Regions from separate parts of the Enterobacter sp. PL_is514 genome, predicted to be linked through region 4. Evidence: predicted binding sites of a transcription regulator. Region 4 holds the regulator's gene; each other region holds the start of a gene.

Region 1 (5,301 bases), on a different contig from region 4:
CTGATCGAGCTTTATCAAATCCCTGCGGATCGTCGCCGGAGAGGCATCGGTAATTGCCACCAGCTGATCCACCGTCACCAGATTGTGCCCTTTCAGGTAATCCATTATCTGCTCTAACCGGTTATATCCCTTCATATCATTCCCGTGTAATTTGCATAGCCAACTGGATAGACACCGTCATGCTCTCAGACTTCGCTTTGCCGGTCCAGGCAATATCGAATGCGGTACCGTGGTCCGCAGAGGTACGGATAAACGGCAAGCCGGCGGTGATATTCACCCCGTCATAAAAGCCGAGTAATTTTAGCGGAATATGCCCTTGATCGTGATACATCGCAACGACCATGTCATACATACCTTCGTGGCATTGCATAAATACCGTATCCGGTGGACACGGTCCGGTGACGTTTAACCCCTGCGCTTTCATCGCGTCGACAGCCGGGCCGACAATCTTGATCTCTTCATCGCCAAACAGGCCGTTTTCACCCGCATGCGGGTTAACGCCGGCAACCGCAATGCGCGGTTGTTGAAAGCCGACGCGTTTCAGGAATCTATCCGCAATCCCAATCACGGTTTTTACCCGATCCTGATTGAGCGTATCAAGGAATTTGCGCAACGCAATGTGGGTCGTGATGTGAATCACCTTCAGTTTGTCCGTATACAGCACCATGGCGTAATCTTTGCTGTCGGTCAGATGCGCCAGCAGCTCGGTATGACCCGGATAGAGATGCCCGGCCAGGTGCAGCGCCTCTTTATTCAGGGGAGCCGTTGCAATCGCCTTCACCTCACCCGCCATCGCCAGTTCGGTAGCACGCTTCACGCAGCGATAAGCCAGATCCCCGGCCTCAGCCTGAACGATACCCGGCTTCAGTGCATCAGGATCGGCCAGCGGTTCATCAAGCACGTTAATCACGCCAGCGGCAAAGCGCGCGCCGCTGACCGCGTCGATAGTGCGGATATCCGCCTGCCCGGTGATTCCTTTCTCAAGCACCCGCTGCAGCGTTCTGGCGCAGCCCACAACCACCACAGGTGCCCCTGACAACTCACCCTCGGTGAGGGATTTGATGATGATTTCCGGGCCAATGCCAGCCGGGTCACCCATGGTTACAGCAATAATTTTAGTCACTCAGTCTCTCCTCGATAAAATGCAACACCTCAAGCAGCGTCTCTTCGTTTCCGAAGCCCCCTGCTTTGGTCATTACCGGCTGCTGCCAGCCACAACCCAGAAATTTTCCGGCTGGCACGCACTGTGCGACGCACCCGGTAATCTCAAACCCCCGAGCATCCAGTGCCCTCGCGACAGCCATCGCCACGTCGCCACCGGAGACGTACAGCGCGTCAGGCGTCTGCGCCGCCAGCACCTGTCGGGTCAGTTCGCCTAAAAACGTACAAATTTTTTCGCCCAGGCCTGCGCGGGTGACGCGATACTGCTGGCAGAGTTGCTCGACCTGATGCCGGGCCTCGTGGCCCGCACAGGTATGCACAATGCAGTGATGGCCAGACTGAAGTACCTGCGCAATCTGTTCGAGATACCCGGACGTGTCTCCGCGCAGCGCGTCATTCACATCAATGAGTACCGACGAGACGTCCGCCTGGCTTACCGCCAGTGCAATCTGTCGTTGCGCGATCTCACTCATCGAGCCGACGACGGCCAGCAGTTGTTTACGCCGAACCGGGGCCAGATGACGGGCCAGCGCATCGCATAGTCCGGCAGAGCCCACCAGCAGCGGCCTCTGTGAGCAGGCCAACGCGGCATCGATAATGGCGTCCATCTCCTCATCGGTGTGCGCATCCACGATGAGCCATTCCGTTCCTCGGGCAAGTTCGGCAGTGAGCGTTTTCACGGTCACGCTTTTAGCGCTCACCCCGGTAAACAGGTCAGCAATAGCGGCAGACGGGACAGGCGTTTTGGGATCGCTGGCAAATTCGGTTTCATTCACCGGAACGCCGTTTACCAGACACCTGCCGTACCGCGTGATCCGCCCTGCTGACGGGTATGCCGGCGCCACGATCACCTGCCGCCTGCCGCTTAATGCCTTAAGAACCTGAGATTCGGCTCCTGCATTGCCACGCAACGTGGAATCCATCTTTTTAATGAGCCAGCGGGCATCCGCGATTTCAGCCCCGAGTGCGGCCACCCTTTCGGCCGCCTCCGATGCCTTCAGCGCCCGGGAATCGGTGTTAACGATCAGCACATCGCTCGCCTGGGTAAACGGTGTATGAAACGCCACGCTGACTTTTTTGCCACACAGCGCCAGGCTGACACCGGCATCATTTGCGCCGGTAAAGTCATCGGCGACGACCACGACCTCTCTGTTCACATTGCTCACTTTCATCCCCACTTCGGGTTAGCCTTTCCCGTTAATGATTATATTCAATCATGATTGATTATATGTGAGCAAGATCAAGTTAATCAGTTTGCGAATAAATTATAAATTTAGCCACACGATGACCATGAAGCGTCTTGCTTGAGCGAAATCAATCATGGATACAGAGACAGGAGAAAAGCGTGGTTACGATCAACAGCACCCTGATTAGCGGGGCGAATGCCATCGCCGCCATCAGGCCATTACTTACTGATAAAACGCAGATCCTGCTGGTGACGGACGGCAATATTGCGCGTCTGGAGGCAGCAAAGCAGATCCGCGCGATCCTCGAAGAGGACCAGCGCGGCGTCACGATTATCGACAATGTCCCGCCTGAACCCACCCATCACGACGTTAACCAACTGCTCTCGACGTTAAAGGGAACGTTTGGGCTGGTCGTCGGGCTCGGCGGCGGTAGCGTACTGGATGTAGCCAAATTGCTTTCAGTACTTTGTCACCCGCTTTCTCCGGGGCTGGACAACCTGCTCGCGGGCATAAAACCGGTGGCACGCATCGCGTCACTGCTGATCCCGGCCACTGCAGGAACCGGATCGGAAGCGACGCCGAATGCCATTCTGGCCATACCGGAGCAAAGCACGAAAGTGGGCATCATCTCCCCCGTCCTGCTGCCCGATTACGTCGCCCTGCTGCCGGAGCTGACGACCAGCATGCCCGCACACATTGCCTCATCCACCGGGATTGATGCCCTGTGCCATCTGATTGAGTGTTTCACCTCAACGGTCGCTAATCCGGTTAGCGATAACGCCGCGCTGATGGGCCTGTCTAAGCTGCTCAACAACATTGAAACGGCCTGCGCCGAACCGGGCAATCTGCTGGCGAAGCTGGAGATGCTGTGGGCGTCTTACTACGGTGGGGTCGCCATTGCACATGCTGGCACGCACCTGGTTCACGCCCTGTCCTACCCACTCGGCGGCAAATATCACCTGCCTCACGGGGTGGCCAACGCGATTCTGCTGGCGCCCTGCATGCGCGTGATTCGTCCCCACTGCGTGACGAAATTTGCGCAAGTCTGGGATTTGGTGCCCGGCGCGGATACGTCGCTGTCAGACGAAGAAAAATCCCACGCGCTGGTGGAGTACTTTGCCGCGCTGGTTCGCAGACTCAACCTTCCGGATAACCTGGAGACACTGGGCGTACCCCGTGAAGATATCGCCTCCCTCAGTGATGCGGCCCTTAACGTTAAGCGGCTCATGAACAATGCACCCTGTCAGGTTAATCACGACGAGGTGCAGGCGATTTACCGGACACTGTTTCCCCAACATTAATAGCCAAGGAGTGTGTAATGCGTAACAACATCAGGGGCGTGCTAACGGCCGTTGTAACCCCCTTTGACACGGAAGGCGCGCTGAACCTGTCGGGCCTGAAACGACAGATCGATCGTCAACTCAGTGCTGGCAACGGCATCTTCTGCGGCGGCACAAACGGCGAGTTCTTCGTGCTTAACGAAGAAGAAAAAATCGCCGTCACCCGCACCTGCGTGGAAACGGTGGCCGGGCGCGCACCGGTCGTGGCGCACATTGGGGAAATTTCGACCCGCGAAACCATCCGTCTGGGGAGACAGATCGCCTCGCTGGGTGTCGATGCCGTTTCCGTCATTACCCCTTACTTCGTTCCTCTGAAACAGTCTGAACTCGTCGCGCACTACACCGCTATCGCCGACGCGCTAGCCGTACCGGTATTTCTGTACAACATTCCAGCGCGTACCGGCAATACCATTGAACCCGCTACCGCACGCGCGCTGGCCGAACATCCCAACATCGTCGGTATTAAAGACAGTGCCGGGAGCTATGAAAGCCTGCGCGGATTCCTTAATGCGGTGAGGGACATGGACGGATTCGACGTGCTCAACGGCCCAGATTCGCTTATCCACCAGGGCTTCATCGACGGATGTTCGGCCTGCATCTCCGGGCTGGCAAACGTGGCGCCGACGGCCATCAACGCCATCTGGTCACGCTTTAACGCGGGTGACATTGAAGGTTCCCGCCTTGCGCAGGAGAGCGTCACCCGACTGCGCACCGACCTGTACAACGTGGCGTTTTCCCCTGCCGCAGTCAAAAAAGCGCTCCAGATCATGGGGGAAGACGTCGGTGAGAGCCGATATGCCGTGGCGTTTAGCGAGCAGCAGTGCCTGGAGATACGCCGGATAGTGACAACGTCACTTAACTAAACGGTGTTGGTTTCGTCAATAAGAATACCGGGTACCTGAGGTGCCCAGGATTCACTCGCCCTGAAGAGAGGCAAAGATGAATAATTTTACCGCTGAAGATACCCTCATCATTGTGGGCATTGTTATTGCCTACATCCTTTTCACCACCTGGCTGACCTTCCGGATCCGCAGTAAAAACTCCGGCGATTTTATGGAAGGCTCCCGCGCGATGCCGGCGTTTATTGTCGGGATCCTGCTGATGTCCGAGTATATCGGCGCCAAATCCACCATCGGCACCGCGCAGGCGGCGTTTGAAGACGGCTTTGCCGCGTCATGGTCGGTCATCGGCGCCGCAATTGGCTTCCCGCTCTTTGGCCTGTTGCTGGTAAAACGCATCTACAACACTGGGAAAATCACCATCTCGGGTGCAATTGCTGAAAAATACGGTAACAGCACCAAAAACATTATCTCTGTCATCATGATCTACGCCCTGCTGCTGGTTAACGTGGGGAATTACGTCAGCGGCGCAGCGGCTATTTCCACCGTACTGAAAGTCAACCTGCCCGTTGCCGCCTTCATTACGGCCATCGTCAGTACCTTCTACTTCGCCTTTGGCGGCATGAAGGGGGTAGCCTGGGTGACCGTACTGCACAGCGCGCTGAAATACTTCGGTATCCTGGCTATCATGGGTTTTGCGCTCTCCAAAACCGGCGGCTTTACGCCAATGATCGAAAACATGCCGGCCTTCTACTGGACCTGGGACGGTAACAT
Region 2 (5,301 bases), on a different contig from region 4:
GGTGGAAGGGATTGAAACCCGCGCGCAACTGCTCGACTCTGATGGTCTGCTGCGCCAGTCTTCTGACCCGTACATTATGGTGCGTGAAGCGTACTTCCAGAATCATGACTTTATCGCCAACGGCGGTAAGCTGAAGCCGGAAGAGAATCCAAACGCGAAGGCTATCGAAAACGAACTAAAAGATATCGATTCACAGTAAATAAAAAAGGTGAGCAATGCTCACCTTTTTTGATTCCAGTACGATTAGAACGCGTAGTTGAAGTTCGTACCGAACAGCCAGGCTTTACCTTCAGAGGTAAACTCGTAAGGGCCTTCCTGGAACGTCACTTTCTGACCGTGCATATAAGAAACGCCCGCATCGATGGATGCATTCTCGTTGAACGCATATGTCGCGCCTGCACTTAACCAGAAGCGGTCCTGATCCGGAATCGAAATGGAACGCTTGTCTGCCGGAACCGGGCTGTCGTCAAATGCGATACCGGAGCGGAAAGTCCAGTTTTTATCGTAGTAGTAGGTGGTACCCAGCGCAATACGATAGGCGTCGTGGAAGCTTTCGTCCTTATAGAACAGCGTTTGACCATTGGTTCCGGTCGCTTTCAGCTCCTGGAACTGGCTCCAGCTGGTATAGGCCAGGCTATAGTGAATAGCCCATTGTGGTGCAACGCGGTTGTAACCGGACACTTCCCACATTTCTGGCAAATGCAGCGACAGTGAACCTGGAACGGTCTGGTTTGACGTTCCCCAAGGAATGGTGGTACCTGCACCGGGAACCAGGTTGTTCACAGGCTTCAGGATGCCGCTCTTGTAATCGCCGTCGAAGTCAATTTTCACTTCGGAACGATAGGTCAGACCCCAGCGGTTGTTTTTATCCAGTTCGTACAGGATACCGGCGTTCCAGCCATAGCCCCACTCATCACCTTCAAGGCTGGCAATTTTATTGCTGTTTTTTGGCAGGCGAGCAGTCTGTTCCCCGGAATAACGTTCGATTTTGGCATCGGCGTAGACGGCATCAAAGCCCAGGCCAAAACTCCAGTTATCGTTCAGGCGATACGCACCGCTCAGGTTGAGGTTCATCGTGGTAAGGTCTGTTTTACCGCCGTATTCACCTGCCGGGTAGTTGTTATTGAACTCGGTAGCAAGGCCGTAATTAGACGTTACGGATGCACCCCAGCCAAACTGTTCATTGATAGGCGCAACGAAGTGCAGGTTAGGGATCCATGCCGTTGGGGCAATATTGTCCGCCTTAAGACTCGCACCCGTATAAGGCGACTTACCGGAAATGTTTACATCAGGATCGATATAAACCGCACCGGCTGAGAAGGTCGGACGATCAAACATCATGATCAATGCAGGGTTACGACTCGCGTTACCTGCATCATCAGCAATAGCGCCTTCCCCAGAATATGCGCGGCCAAGGCCAGAGGAAGAAAATTCGTTTAACTGAAAGCCCGCTGACCATGCGGAAGTGGAGACGAGTGCCACTGCGACTGCCAGCGCAGTCTTGTTGAACAGGGTTTTCTGGCTCATGACCATAACCTCATTGAGTTATTTTTATTCAATAATTGTTACATACCGTAACAGGAGCGCGAAGTGTAGGGTCTGAGGTATGACAGACAAATCAGACCAGTGGCCAGAGTATAGGTCTGACCAGCCGGAATGTTGCAAGTTTGTTTATTAATATTTTCAAACATGTTTCGTGAAACGAGATCTGGTTGGCAAAATTGTGACCATCGAGACTCACCCAAAAGGGTGGTTTTTGTTTTAGATCATTTTTTAGTGTGATATTGGTCACTTATCCGATTTTGCGCCATTAACGGCTGGAGAGAGCCCGCGCCGGGGCGTAAAATAGCAGCATCGTGTTTATCTCGCGCGCTGCGCGAATACAGAGGAAATTGAGCTATGAGTAAATGCAGTGCTGATGAAACCCCGGTTTGCTGCTGTATGGATGTTGGGACCATCATGGACAACACCGATTGCACCGCCTCTTACAGCCGCGTATTCACCAACCGTGCCGAAGCGGAAGAGACCCTGACTGCGCTGAGCAAGCGTGCGCGTGACGTTGAATCCGATCCTTGTGAAATCAAGTCTACCTTTACCGAAGTGGAAGGCGGCGTGAAGCTGGACATCGACTTTGTTTTCGCCTGTGAAGCTGAAACCCTGATTTTCCAGTTAGGCCTGCGTTAATTTCTGCGGACTGATGCCCTCACCCCGACCCTCTCCCACGGGAGAGGGCGCAAACATTAAAAACGGTAACCTACGGGTTACCGTTTTGCTTTTACCTTGCGCACCCGGCAACATACCGCACAAATGCCCCTGCCATGCAGGGGCATTTTCTTTTTCTTCTCTGTGTTTTAGCTCGCACTTTTTCGTTTCCCCGATTGGCTGAATGTAAAAAAATGGTTAAGACTATTATCAGGTCAGACCACTTTGAGTTTGCAAAAATTTTTTACAGGGGAGTGTTATGAGTCAGGCATTACCGCTTATTACCCGTCAGGGCGATCGCATTGCCATAGTCAGTGGATTGCGCACGCCATTTGCGCGTCAGGCAACGGCGTTTCATGGCATACCGGCCGTCGACCTGGGGAAAATGGTAGTGGGGGAGATGCTGGCTCGCAGCGAAATTCCGCCTGAGGTCATCGAACAGCTGGTTTTCGGCCAGGTTGTGCAGATGCCTGAAGCCCCCAACATTGCGCGGGAAATCGTCCTCGGTACCGGGATGAACGTGCATACCGATGCCTATAGCGTCAGCCGCGCCTGCGCAACCAGTTTCCAGGCCGTGGCGAACGTCGCCGAAAGCCTGATGGCGGGGACTATCCGCGCCGGGATTGCGGGCGGGGCGGACTCCTCTTCGGTACTGCCGATTGGGGTCAGTAAAAAGCTGGCGCGTATCCTGGTCGATGCTAACAAAGCCCGTACGACGGGTCAGAAACTCAAACTCTTCTCGCGTTTACGTCTGCGCGATCTGATGCCCGTGCCACCTGCCGTAGCGGAATATTCCACCGGTCTGCGCATGGGCGATACCGCCGAGCAGATGGCGAAAACCTACGGCATTACCCGTGAACAGCAGGATGCGCTGGCGCATCGCTCGCATCAGCTTGCGGCAAAAGCCTGGTCGGAAGGCAAGCTGACCGACGAGGTCATGACCGCCTACATTCCACCCTATCGCGAACCGCTTGCGGAAGATAACAATATTCGCGGCACCTCGACGCTGGCAGATTACGCCAAACTGCGCCCGGCGTTTGACCGCAAGCACGGCACGGTGACGGCGGCGAACAGTACGCCGCTGACGGACGGGGCTGCCGCCGTGATCCTGATGACCGAATCCCGTGCGAAGGAGCTGGGCATTACTCCCCTCGGCTATTTACGCAGCTATGCCTTCACCGCCATTGACGTCTGGCAGGACATGCTATTAGGTCCGGCATGGTCCACGCCGCTGGCGCTGGAGCGTGCGGGGCTAACGCTGGCTGATTTAACCCTGATTGATATGCACGAAGCATTTGCCGCGCAAACCCTGGCCAATGTCCAATTGCTGGCAAGCGAGCGTTTCGCCCGCGATGTGCTGGGCCGCGCCCATGCCACGGGTGAAGTGGATCAGAGCAAATTCAACGTGCTGGGCGGCTCTATCGCTTATGGTCATCCGTTTGCTGCCACCGGCGCGCGAATGATCACGCAAACATTACATGAACTTCGTCGCCGTGGCGGCGGGTTTGGCCTTGTTACCGCCTGTGCGGCGGGCGGCCTTGGTGCAGCAATGGTTCTGGAGGCTGAATAATGGATATGCCATCTGCATTTAATCTGACGGTTCGCCTCGATAACGTGGCCGTTATCACTATTGATGTGCCTGATGAAAAGATGAATACCCTGAAGGCCGAATTTGGTGTTCAGGTGCGCGCGATGCTAAAGCAGATCCGCGAGAACAAAGCCATTCGCGGCCTGGTGTTTATCTCTGCCAAACCCGACAACTTTATAGCCGGGGCGGATATCAACATGATCGCCCGGGCGCAAAGCGCGCTGGAAGCCGAAGAGCTGGCGCGTCAGGGCCAGCAGGTCATGGCGGAGATAAACGGCCTGCCGATCCCGGTTATCGCCGCGATCCACGGGGCGTGTCTGGGCGGCGGGCTGGAGCTTGCGCTGGCGTGCCACAGCCGTATATGTACCGACGATCCGAAAACCATTCTGGGTCTGCCTGAAGTGCAGCTGGGCTTGCTGCCAGGCTCCGGCGGAACGCAACGACTGCCGCGCCTGGTGGGCGTCAGCACGGCGCTGGAGATGATCTTAACCGGTAAACAGCTGCGCGCCCGTCAGGCGCTGAAGGCTGGTCTGGTCGATGACATCGTGCCTCACTCCATTTTGCTGGAGGCCGCGGTTGAGCTTGCGCTGAAAGGGCGTCAGGCAAGACGGCCTCTGCCGGTACGCGAGCGCGTGCTGGCAGGGCCACTGGGCAGAACGCTCCTGTTCAACATGGTGGGCAAAAAGACCGAACAAAAGACCAAAGGCAATTATCCGGCGGCAAAGCGGATCCTGGACGTGATCGAAACCGGGCTGTCGCAGGGCAGCAGTAGCGGCTATGCCGCGGAGGCCAAAGCCTTTGGCGAACTGGCGATGACGCCGCAGTCCCAGGCGCTGCGCAGCATCTTCTTCGCCAGCACGGACGTGAAAAAAGATCCCGGTAGCGAGGCGCAGCCCGCGCCGCTGCGTGCCATTGGCGTACTGGGTGGAGGACTCATGGGCGGCGGTATCGCTTTTGTTACCGCCAGCAAAGGCAAATTGCCTATACGCATTAAAGACATTAATCCTAAGGGGATCAACCACGCGCTGCAGTACAGCTGGCAGAACCTTGATCAAAAGGTCAAGCGCCGCCATATCAAGGCAAGCGAGCGCGATAAAACCCTTGCGATGATCTCCGGCACAACGGATTACAGCGGTTTTGCGCACCGCGATCTGGTGATTGAAGCCGTGTTTGAGGATCTGGCGCTTAAGCAGCAGATGGTGGCAGACGTTGAACAGCATTGCGCCGCGCATACCATTTTTGCCTCCAATACGTCGTCATTACCGATTGGCGATATCGCGGCGAAAGCCACGCGTCCGGAGCAGGTTATTGGGCTGCACTTCTTTAGTCCGGTGGAAAAAATGCCGCTGGTGGAAGTTATTCCACACGCAACCACCAGTCCGCAAACCATCGCCACGGTAGTCAAGCTTGCGAAGAAGCAGGGTAAAACGCCGATCGTGGTCGCAGACAAAGCCGGCTTCTACGTCAACCGCATTCTGGCGCCCTACATTAATGAAGCCATGCGGCTGCTG
Region 3 (5,301 bases), on a different contig from region 4:
TCCTCATAGCGGCCCATATGCAGCAGGCCGGAGAGCGTGGTCATTCGGTTTAACTGCTCATGGCGCATAATACGCAGGTTATCGACATAGCGTTTTACCTGGCTGAGCTGGGCGCTCAGCGAGTCGATTTCGTTGCGATCGCGGAAGGTGATCACCCACCCCTGCAGCGACCCCTCAAGCATGATGTGCACCCGGCTGGCAATTACCGTGAGATCGTTAAAACGGCAAATCTCGTCATGGGTATCTTTCGCCAGCATCGTCTGCGTGTCGAAGAACGGGACCGGATCGATAACCTGGCTTATCAGCTGCCCGCGCAGCTCACGGGCCGGCTGGCTCAGACCCAGCAGCTTGCGCGCCGCCTGGTTGATCACTTCAATCCGCCGCCGATCGTCAATGGCAATCACCCCTTCATAAATAGACTCCATTAACGCCTTCTGCTGGCGCACCAGCAGCCCGATTTCTCGCGGCTCAAGAGAGAAGATCTGCTTCTTGATGCTGCGAGTAAAGAACCAGGAGAAGATAAAGAGAGCGATCAGCAGCAGCACGGCGGCAATCAGGATATTGACCACCTTACTGACGGTAATGGTGTCCAGGTAGCTGGTGAGATAGCCGACCGAAACAATGCCGACCACCTGTCCGGCAGCGTTGAAGATGGGGGCCTTACTGCGCAGCGAAATACCCAACCCGCCTTTGCGAATGGTGGTGGTGCTTTTACCCTGCAATACGGCTTCGTTGTCTCCGCCAACCAGGGTTGTGCCCACTCTGTCGGCAAAGACGGAGTGAAAAAGATGCTGACCCTTATTATCACCAATCACAATAAAGCTGGCGTCACTGTGCGCAGAAATCTTCTGCATAAAATCATGGATGGCGCTGATATTTTTTTGTTCAACTTCATTACGCAATGTCGGAATAAGCGCAATTTCTTCAGCCTGTATTTTGGCTCGCGTACTCATTTCCTGATATAGCTGTTTCCCGACGTCGGCATAATAATATCCGCCCAGTAACGCAAAAAGTACTGAGAAAAAGGCAACCAGCGAAATAAACAACTTGATCTGGAAAGAGACTTTCATAACTATCACGCAAGGTAGCAGCAAAGATCGCCAATATATCATCTTTTTTCACGCGGACGCCCGCTTTGCCGAAAACTTGTGATCCCTTGCACAGCGGGCGCTGTAAAAGCGTTATCCTAAAGTCTGCCGTGCCTCTGGCTGCATGAACAAATGTTATTTGTTTGTTCGATTCGGAAAAGAAACCATAAAAACCACGCTAATAAATAAGGTGTAAATCACATTAAATAAAAGAAACCATTAAAACCATAGCTGCCATTAAAACTTCGCTTTTAATATGCCATTCCTCACATAAAGTAAGCCTTTGTGACTCTAAGCTGAACGCACAAAATAACCAAGGGGCTTATTATGAGCACAACTGACGATTCTTTCTCTGTTACCCACGACCCGATTGAAATTCAGCGACCTTCGCTCAAAGAGCGTTGGTGGCATATTATGGATACCTGGAAAATTGGGATTATTCCTCTGCCGCTGTTCGTTCTGGCGGGCGCGCTGATCGCGATTGATTGCCTGGGCGGAAAACTGCCGAGCGATATCGTGGTGATGGTGGCAACGCTGGCCTTCTTCGGCTTTGCCTGCGGCGAGTTTGGCAAACGCCTGCCGATTGTCGGCAAGCTCGGCGCGGCGGCGATTTGCGCCACCTTTATTCCTTCCGCGCTGGTCTATTACGGCCTGCTGCCGGACGTGGTGGTCGAGTCCACCACCAAGTTCTACAAATCCACCAACATTCTCTATCTCTATATCTGCTGCATTATTGTCGGCAGCATCATGAGCATGAACCGCACGGTGCTGATTCAGGGCTTCCTGCGCATCTTCTTCCCGATGCTGTGCGGCGAAATCGTCGGCATGCTGGTGGGGATGGGCGTCGGCCTGGCGCTGGGTCTTGAGCCGTTCCAGATCTTCTTCTTTATCATTCTGCCTATTATGGCGGGCGGCGTCGGGGAAGGGGCGATCCCGCTTTCCATCGGCTATGCCACCTTACTGCACATGGACCAGGGCGTGGCGCTCGGCCGCGTGTTGCCGATGGTGATGCTCGGCGGTCTGACAGCGATCATCATCTCCGGCTGCCTGAACCAGCTCGGTAAACGCTTCCCGCACCTGACCGGTGAAGGCCAGCTGATGCCTAACCGCGCCAATGCCGATACCACCGTCTCTCAGCCTGCGTTCTCCGGCAAAGCGGATGTGACCACTATCGCCTCCGGCGCGCTGCTGGCGGTGCTGCTCTATATGCTGGGCATGCTCGGCCACAAGCTGATTGGTCTGCCTGCTCCGGTCGGCATGCTGTTTATGGCGGTGCTGGTGAAGCTCTGCAACGGCGCCTCTCCACGCCTGCTGGAAGGTTCTCAGGTGGTGTACAAATTCTTCCAGACTTCTGTGACCTACCCGATCCTCTTCGCCGTTGGCGTGGCCATCACCCCATGGCATGAACTGGTGGCGGCGTTCACCGTCAGCAACCTGCTGGTGATTGTCAGCACCGTTTCTGCACTGGTCGCCACCGGCTTCTTCGTCGGCAAAAAGATTGGTATGCACCCGATTGATGTCGCCATCGTCTCCTGCTGCCAGAGCGGCCAGGGCGGTACCGGCGACGTGGCGATCCTGACCGCAGGCAACCGCATGAGCCTGATGCCGTTCGCCCAGATTGCTACCCGTATCGGCGGGGCGATTAACGTCTCTGTCTCACTGCTGATTCTGGGCAACTTCCTCGTTTAAGTTTTCAGGAAAGAACAATGAAACTCGCAAGCTTTTTATACCAGGGAAAACGCAGCTACGGCATCGTCCAGGCCGACGGCGTGATTGATTTAGGCCGCCGTCTGGGCGACCGCTACAGCGACCTCAAGGCGCTGCTGCAGGGCAACGGGCTGGCGCAGGCCACCCGCTACCTGAACGATGCCGTGGACGTGCCGATGAGCGCCATCACCTTCTTACCGGTGATTGAGCAGCCGGAAAAAATCCTCTGCGTGGGCATGAACTACGCCGACAAGCGCAAAGAGTTTGACCAGCACAACCCGGCCCCAACGCTGTTTGTCCGCTTCCCTGATTCACAGACCGGCCACAACGAGCCGGTGCTGAAGCCGCGCCACTCCAGCGAATTCGACTACGAAGGCGAGCTGGCGGTGATCATCGGTAAAGGCGGGGAGAACATCAGCCGTGATGACGCCCTGCGCCACGTGGCGGGCTACAGCTGCTACATGGACGGCTCCGCCCGCGACTGGCAGCACACCTGGTTTACAGCCGGTAAAAACTGGCGTCAGACCGGCGCGTTCGGCCCGTGGATGGCAACGGCCGATGAGATCCCGGATCCGCACAGGCTTGCAATCCGCACCTGGCTGAACGGCCGCATGGTGCAGGAAGACAACACCAGCAGCATGATCCACAAGGTTGCGGAGCTGATTGAGTACATCAGCACCTTTACCCGCTTAAGCCCGGGCGATGTGATCATCACCGGATCCCCGGGCGGCGTGGGTAAAAAGCGTAACCCGCCGCTGTTTATGAAAGAGGGCGACCGCATTGAGGTGGAGATCGAGCATATCGGTCATCTGAGCAACGTGATCGTGGAAGCGCCAGCCGTCGGGCTTGCGGCGGCACACTGAGTAAGGCGGCATGAACAGTCAACCCATCGATTTTCGCCACACCCTCGTGGCGAAGCATCCGGAACGCTTAAGCCAGATCCGTTACCTGCTGGCAGACAGCGGCCTTGGCCTGGACAACGACATCACGCTGTTTGTCGAAGCCTGGTCAGGCCCGCAGCTGGTGGGTTGCGCAGGGCTTGCCGCCAACGTCATCAAGTGCGTGGCGGTCAACGAGCAGCTTCGCGGCGAGAACCTCAGCGCGCGGCTGCTGGCAGAGGTGGAACATGCGGCGCTGGAGCGCGGCCATTTTCACCTCTTCCTCTGCACCCGTCCGTGCAACCGGGAGCGCTTTGCCCGCAGCGGCTTCTGGCCGATTGCCCAGAGCGGGAACAACGCCGTGCTGATGGAGAACACCCCGCAGGGGATCGAGCGCTACTGCCGCTCTCTGCGCGCGAACCGCAGGTGCGGGGAGAAGATTGGCGCCATCGTGATGAACGCCAATCCGTTCACCCTCGGCCACCGCCATCTGGTGGAGCAGGCGGCGGCGCAGTGCGACGCCCTGCACCTGTTCGTGGTGCGCGAAGACGCGTCGTTCTTCCCGTTCAGCGCGCGCCTCGAGATGGTGCGCGCGGGCGTGGCGCATCTGCCCAGCGTCGTGGTGCATGAAGGCTCACAGTACATCATATCTCGTGCCACGTTTCCGGCCTACTTCCTGAAGGAGACCGGCAAAGTGCAGCAGGCGTGGAGCGAGATCGACGTGCTGATCTTCCGGGACTTTATCGCCCCGGCGCTCGGCATCACGCACCGCTTCATCGGCTCGGAGCCGTTCTGCGATATCACCCGCCAGTACAACCAGACGCTGCACGACCTGCTGGCCTCGCATATCGAGGTGGTGGAGATGCCGCGCATCAAGGCCACCGGCAACGCCATATCGGCGTCCGAAGTGCGCCGATTACTGAAGACACAGCAGTTTTCCCGGATCCGGGAGATTGTCCCGGACTCCACCTTCGCGCATCTCGAAACGCATTACCGTGCGAGTGCGGAAGTCGCTTAACTACCAGGAATTTATCATGAAAATTGTAAGGGAGGCGCTGGCCGGAACGCAGGAGTCCAGCGACCTGATGGTGAAAATCGCTCCCGCTCACGGCGAGCTGGAGATCGTCATCCACAGCGAAGTGATTAAGCAGTTTGGCGAGCAGATTCGCCAGGTGGTCAACGACACGTTGCGCGCCATGAACGTGCACCAGGGATTAATCATTATTGAAGACAAAGGGGCGCTGGACTGTGTGATCCGCGCCCGCCTGCAAAGCGCGCTGATGCGTGCCGCCGACGAACAGACCATCAACTGGGGGGCGCTGAAATGAGCAAACTCCGCCGCAGTATGCTGTTCCTGCCGGGCGCCAACGCCGCCATGCTCTCCACCGCCTTTATCTACCGTCCCGACTCCATCATGTTTGACCTTGAGGACGCCGTTGCCCTGCGCGAGAAGGATACCGCGCGCATGCTGGTGTTTCACGCGCTGCAGCACCCGATGTATCAGGATATCGAAACCGTGGTGCGCATTAACCCGCTCAGCACGCCGTTTGGCCTGTTGGATCTGGAGGCCGCCGTGCGGGCCGGCGTGGACGTGATCCGCCTGCCGAAAACCGACACGCCGGACGACA
Region 4 (5,301 bases):
GCGCGGCCATTCACGAGAGGCGGTGATGGACTCGGTGGTGCGCTCCATGGAAGATTACATCAACTTCCTGACACCGCAGTTCTCCCGCACCCATATCAACTTCCAGCGGGTGCCGACGGTGGACACCTCCAACCCGTTTGCCGCCAAAAGTATCCCGTCCCTTGATGAGAGCTTTGTGGTGATCCATTTCCGCAATCTCGAAGGCATTGATTACCCCTGGCTACTGGCCATGCTGCAGGGCTCGTTTATTTCGCACATGAATACGTTAGTCGTGCCGGGCGGAAAAATGGGGCTGGCGATGGAGCTCATCATGACGCCGCTGGTGGAGCGACTGATGGAAGGGAAGCAGATCGCGTGAACATGTTCCCTCTCCCTGTGGGAGAGGGTTAGGGTGAGGGCATCAACACGCACGATGCCCCAATAATTAAGCCTCGATCACTTCATACGAATGCGTGATTTTTACCGCTTTCTCCAGCATTAACGCCACAGAGCAGTACTTCTCCGCAGACAGATCCACCGCACGCGAGACCGCTGCGTCCTTCAACTCTTTACCGGTGACCACAAAGTGCAGATTAATATGGGTGAACAGGCGTGGCGCCTCTTCGCGACGTTCTGACGTGAGTTTAACCTCACAATCCGTCACGTCATGACGACCTTTTTGCAGAATCGACACCACGTCAATGGCGCTGCATCCCCCTGCCGCCATCAGCACCATTTCCATTGGGCTTGGCGCTTTATCGCCGGAGTTACCGTCCATCAAAATCTGGTGTCCTGACGCGGACTCGCCCAGGAACGTTAAACCTTCAACCCATTTCACGCGCGCTTGCATATTCTTAAACTCCAACGTTGCATTTTTGGTGACAGATTACGCGTGCGTTACATTTCTCGCAATGGAAGGCGACCTGCATCATGCTGAAGCGAGACACCAGGAGACACGCGGCGAAAGCTATGCTAAAACACTCTGGATGCTACAGTAATACATTGACGTTACACATGTATGCAGAGGACATCAAACTTTACTGGCTGCGAAACGTTACGGTAGCCGACTTCCCAGGGTATGGGTAAGAATTCGATTGCAACCCCAGAGTCCGGATGCATCTGATGACTCTGGTGACAGCTTATAACAGAGGATAACAGCGCATGGTGCTTGGCAAACCGCAAACAGACCCGACTCTCGAATGGTTCTTGTCTCATTGCCACATTCATAAGTACCCATCAAAGAGCACGCTGATTCACCAGGGTGAAAAAGCGGAAACGTTGTATTACATCGTTAAAGGCTCGGTGGCAGTGCTGATCAAAGATGAAGAAGGGAAAGAGATGATCCTTTCTTATCTGAACCAGGGCGATTTCATCGGTGAACTGGGCCTGTTTGAAGAGGGCCAGGAACGTAGCGCCTGGGTTCGTGCAAAGACAGCATGTGAAGTGGCTGAAATTTCTTACAAGAAGTTCCGTCAGCTGATTCAGGTTAACCCTGACATCCTGATGCGTCTTTCTTCCCAGATGGCGCGCCGTCTGCAGGTCACCTCAGAGAAAGTGGGCAACCTCGCCTTCCTGGACGTGACAGGCCGTATCGCACAGACCCTACTGAACCTGGCGAAACAGCCAGACGCTATGACCCACCCGGACGGCATGCAAATTAAAATTACCCGTCAGGAAATTGGTCAGATCGTCGGTTGCTCCCGTGAAACAGTGGGCCGTATCCTGAAAATGCTGGAAGATCAAAACCTGATCTCTGCCCACGGTAAAACCATCGTGGTTTACGGAACGCGTTAATTCCGCTTAAACGGCGTGCCATCGCAAGGTGTCACGCCGTTTTTGTCTCTACTCCCCATGTGGCGCAGGCTGATCTATCACCCGGAAGTTAACTACGCACTGCGACAAACGCTGGTGTTGTGTCTTCCTGTGGCCATAGGCCTGATCCTCGGACATCTTCAGCAAGGTCTGCTGTTTTCCCTCGTGCCTGCCTGCTGCAACATCGCCGGTCTGGACACGCCGCATAAGCGCTTTTTCAAACGCCTGATTATCGGCGGCTGCCTGTTTGCGGGCTGTAGCCTCGCCGTACAGCTTTTACTGGCTCGTGATATTCCGCTGCCGCTGATCCTGACCGTGCTGGCGATGACCCTCGGCGTCACGGCGGAAATCAGTTCTCTGCACGCCCGCCTGCTTCCCGCGTCGCTGATTGCGGCCATTTTCACGCTGAGCCTCGCCGGGAATATGCCGGTGTGGGAGCCGCTGCTGATCTACGCCCTGGGGACATTATGGTACGGCCTGTTTAACTGGTTCTGGTTCTGGCTGTGGCGGGAGCAGCCGCTGCGTGAATCCCTGAGCCTGCTCTATGTGCAGCTTGCGGATTACTGCGAAGCCAAATACACCCTGCTGACCCAGCATACCGATCCGGAAAAATCCTTACCGCCCCTGCTGACGCGCCAGCAGAAGGTGGTGGATCTGATAAGCCAGTGCTATCAGCAGCTGCATATGCTCGCCGCCAACAAGAACCACGAATACAAACGGCTGCTGCGCACCTTCCAGGTAGGCCTGGATCTGCAGGAGCATATCTCCGTGAGCCTGCACCACCCGCAGGAGGTGCAAAAGCTGGTCGAGCGCAGCCACGCCGAAGCGGTGATCCGCTGGAACGCGCAGACCGTCTCGGCACGTCTGCGGGTGCTGGCAGACGATATTCTTTACCACCGCTACCCCACACGCTTTAACATGGAAAAACAGCTGGGCGCGCTGGAGAAAATCGCCCGTCAGCATCCGGATAACCCGGTCGGCCAGTTTGCCGCCTGGCACTTCAGCCGCATCGCCCGCGTGCTACGCACCCAGCGCCCGCTCTATCCGCGCGATCTGATGGCGGATAAGCAAAAACGCCTGCCGTTATTGCCCGCGCTCAGGAGCTATCTGTCGCTTAAATCGTCCGCCCTGCGCAACGCCGCACGAATTAGCGTGATGCTCAGTACCGCCAGCCTGATGGGCATGGCGCTGCATCTGCCGAAACCCTACTGGATCTTAATGACCGTGCTGTTTGTCACCCAGAACGGCTACGGCGCCACGCGGGTGCGTATTCTGCATCGGGCTGGCGGAACGATGGCCGGGCTGATCATCGCGGGCGTGACGCTGCACTTCCACGTGCCGGAAGGCTACACCCTGGCAGGGATGCTGGCGATCACGCTGGTGAGCTACCTGATTATCCGCAAAAACTACGGCTGGGCGATGGTGGGCTTCACGGTGACGGCGGTATACACCCTGCAGCTACTCACGCTCAATGGCGAACAGTTTATTGTCGCCAGGCTGATCGATACCCTGATCGGCTGCCTGATTGCCTTCGGCGGTATGGTCTGGCTCTGGCCGCAGTGGCAAAGCGGACTGCTGCGCCAGAATGCCCACGACGCGCTGGAGGCCGACCAGCAGGCCATTCGCCTGATCCTGAGCGACGACCCGCAGCCCTCTCCGCTGGCTTATCAGCGCATGAAGGTCAACCAGGCGCACAACGCCCTGTTCAACTCACTCAACCAGGCAATGCAGGAGCCGGGCTTTAACTCGCACTATCTGGCAGACATGAAGCTCTGGGTGACGCACAGCCAGTTTATCGTCGAGCATATTAACGCCATGACCACGCTGGCGCGCGAGCACACGATGCTGACGCCGGATCTGGCGCAGCGCTACCTGCAGTCGTGTGAAATTGCGCTGCAGCGCTGTCAGCAGCGTCTGGAATATGACTCGCCGGGTGAGTCGGGAGATTCGAACATTCTGGAAGCGCCGGAAACGTTAACCCACGGGCCAATGAGCACCCTGGAGCAGCATTTGCAGCGCGTACTGGGGCATCTGAACACCATGCACACCATTTCTTCGGTGGCATGGCGTCAGCGTCCGCATCACGGGATTTGGCTAACCCGCAGGTTGAAGCGGACGGCGTATTAACCTTTTACGATCTTCGCGACCGCGGCGGCAAAGCGGGTTAACCCGTCTTCGATGTCTTTATCTTCCACCACCAGCGACGGCGCAAAGCGCATCACGTCCGGCCCGGCGTTCAGCACCATCACCCCTTCGCGAGCGGCGGCATGCAGGAAATCACGCGCGCGTCCCTTGTACTGCGGCTTCAGCTCAGCGCCAATCAGCAGTCCCATCCCGCGGATCTCGCTGAACACGTCGTACTGCTCGTCAATCTTTTGCAGGTGTTTTACGAACAGCTCGCGCTTCGCGCTAACGCCGTTCAACACCTCCGGCGTGTTGATGATGTCGAACGCGGCGCCCGCTACGGCGCTCGCCAGCGGGTTACCGCCGTAGGTTGAGCCGTGAGAACCGACGTGGAACGCGGAGGCGATCTCCTGCGTCGTCAGGACCGCACTTACCGGGAATCCACCGCCGAGCGCTTTGGCGCTGGTCAGAATATCCGGCGTCACGCCGTAGTGCATATAGGCAAACAGGTCCCCGGTACGTCCCATTCCGCACTGCACTTCATCAAAGACCAGCAGCGCCTGATATTCGTCGCACAGCGCGCGCAGCCCTTTCAGGAATTCCGGGGTTGCCGCAGTCACGCCGCCTTCACCCTGGATCGGCTCGACAACAACTGCGCAAGTGTGGTCGTCCATTACCGCTTTCACCGCGTGCAGATCGTTAAACGGCACGTGGACGATATCAGCCGGTTTCGGGCCAAACCCGTCGGAATACTTCGGCTGGCCGCCAACGGAGACGGTAAAGAAGGAGCGTCCGTGGAAGGCGTTGTGGAAGGCGATGATTTTGGTTTTGTACGGGCTATGGCGCGTTGTCGCGTAGTAGCGCGCCAGCTTAAAAGCGGTTTCGTTGGCTTCGGTGCCGGAGTTCATAAACAGCACGCGCTCGGCAAAGGTCGCATCAATGATCTTGCGGCCCAGGCGCAGCGCCGGTTCGTTGGTGAACACGTTGCTGGTGTGCCACAGGGTTTCCCCCTGGGTTTTCAGCGCCTCCACCAGCGCGGGATGGCAATGACCCAGCGCCGTGACCGCAATACCGCCCGCGAAATCCACATACTCTTTACCCTGCTGATCCCAGACGCGGCTGCCTTTCCCCTTCACCGGGATAAACTCAGCCGGTGCATAAATCGGCAGGATCACTTCATCGAATGTCGCGCGGGTAATTGCTGGTTGTTCAGTTGCCATGTCATGACCATCCATTTTATGTCACAGTGATTGTGAAAATATAATCACAAAATATGCATAAAAAATCACAGCAAGGCAACAGTTATTCAGCGATGGAGGAAATTTGCCAGCAGCGCGTGCCCTTGTTCACTGAGGATGCTTTCCGGATGGAACTGCACGCCTTCGA

What was found. Region 4 encodes CRP, which controls carbon source genes, mostly activating them, when cyclic AMP is high. Its sites were predicted from a motif close to ATGTGANNNNNNTCACAT; they were not measured.
Region 1: AC0TNG_RS18010 (iron-containing alcohol dehydrogenase) is a predicted target of CRP. The motif match lies at 2,390-2,407, and genes of this name have one in related genera.
Region 2: AC0TNG_RS09740 (YfcZ/YiiS family protein) is a predicted target of CRP. The motif match lies at 1,777-1,794, and genes of this name have one in related genera.
Region 3: AC0TNG_RS05640 (2-hydroxycarboxylate transporter family protein) is a predicted target of CRP. The motif match lies at 1,274-1,291, and genes of this name have one in related genera.

Annotation. Positions count from the first base shown of each region.
Region 1 covers NZ_JBVPGN010000034.1:500,224-505,524, reverse strand. Annotated here, with positions in the region: gene AC0TNG_RS18025 (DeoR/GlpR family DNA-binding transcription regulator) at 1-135, opposite strand, end outside; gene AC0TNG_RS18020 (D-threonate 4-phosphate dehydrogenase) at 137-1,123, opposite strand; gene dtnK (D-threonate kinase) at 1,116-2,333, opposite strand; gene AC0TNG_RS18010 (iron-containing alcohol dehydrogenase) at 2,507-3,649, shown strand; gene AC0TNG_RS18005 (dihydrodipicolinate synthase family protein) at 3,667-4,551, shown strand; gene AC0TNG_RS18000 (sodium:solute symporter family protein) at 4,628-5,301, shown strand, end outside.
Region 2 covers NZ_JBVPGN010000030.1:97,585-102,885, reverse strand. Annotated here, with positions in the region: gene mlaA (phospholipid-binding lipoprotein MlaA) at 1-199, shown strand, start outside; gene fadL (long-chain fatty acid transporter FadL) at 244-1,527, opposite strand; gene AC0TNG_RS09740 (YfcZ/YiiS family protein) at 1,900-2,184, shown strand; gene fadI (acetyl-CoA C-acyltransferase FadI) at 2,462-3,772, shown strand; gene fadJ (fatty acid oxidation complex subunit alpha FadJ) at 3,772-5,301, shown strand, end outside.
Region 3 covers NZ_JBVPGN010000027.1:309,361-314,661, forward strand. Annotated here, with positions in the region: gene AC0TNG_RS05635 (ATP-binding protein) at 1-1,070, opposite strand, end outside; gene AC0TNG_RS05640 (2-hydroxycarboxylate transporter family protein) at 1,416-2,777, shown strand; gene AC0TNG_RS05645 (fumarylacetoacetate hydrolase family protein) at 2,795-3,658, shown strand; gene citC ([citrate (pro-3S)-lyase] ligase) at 3,669-4,691, shown strand; gene citD (citrate lyase acyl carrier protein) at 4,708-5,001, shown strand; gene citE (citrate (pro-3S)-lyase subunit beta) at 4,998-5,301, shown strand, end outside.
Region 4 covers NZ_JBVPGN010000029.1:22,317-27,617, forward strand. Annotated here, with positions in the region: gene AC0TNG_RS08620 (phosphoribulokinase) at 1-358, shown strand, start outside; gene AC0TNG_RS08625 (OsmC family protein) at 425-829, opposite strand; gene crp (cAMP-activated global transcriptional regulator CRP) at 1,141-1,773, shown strand; gene AC0TNG_RS08635 (YccS/YhfK family putative transporter) at 1,831-3,918, shown strand; gene argD (bifunctional acetylornithine/succinyldiaminopimelate transaminase) at 3,915-5,135, opposite strand; gene pabA (aminodeoxychorismate synthase component 2) at 5,222-5,301, opposite strand, start outside.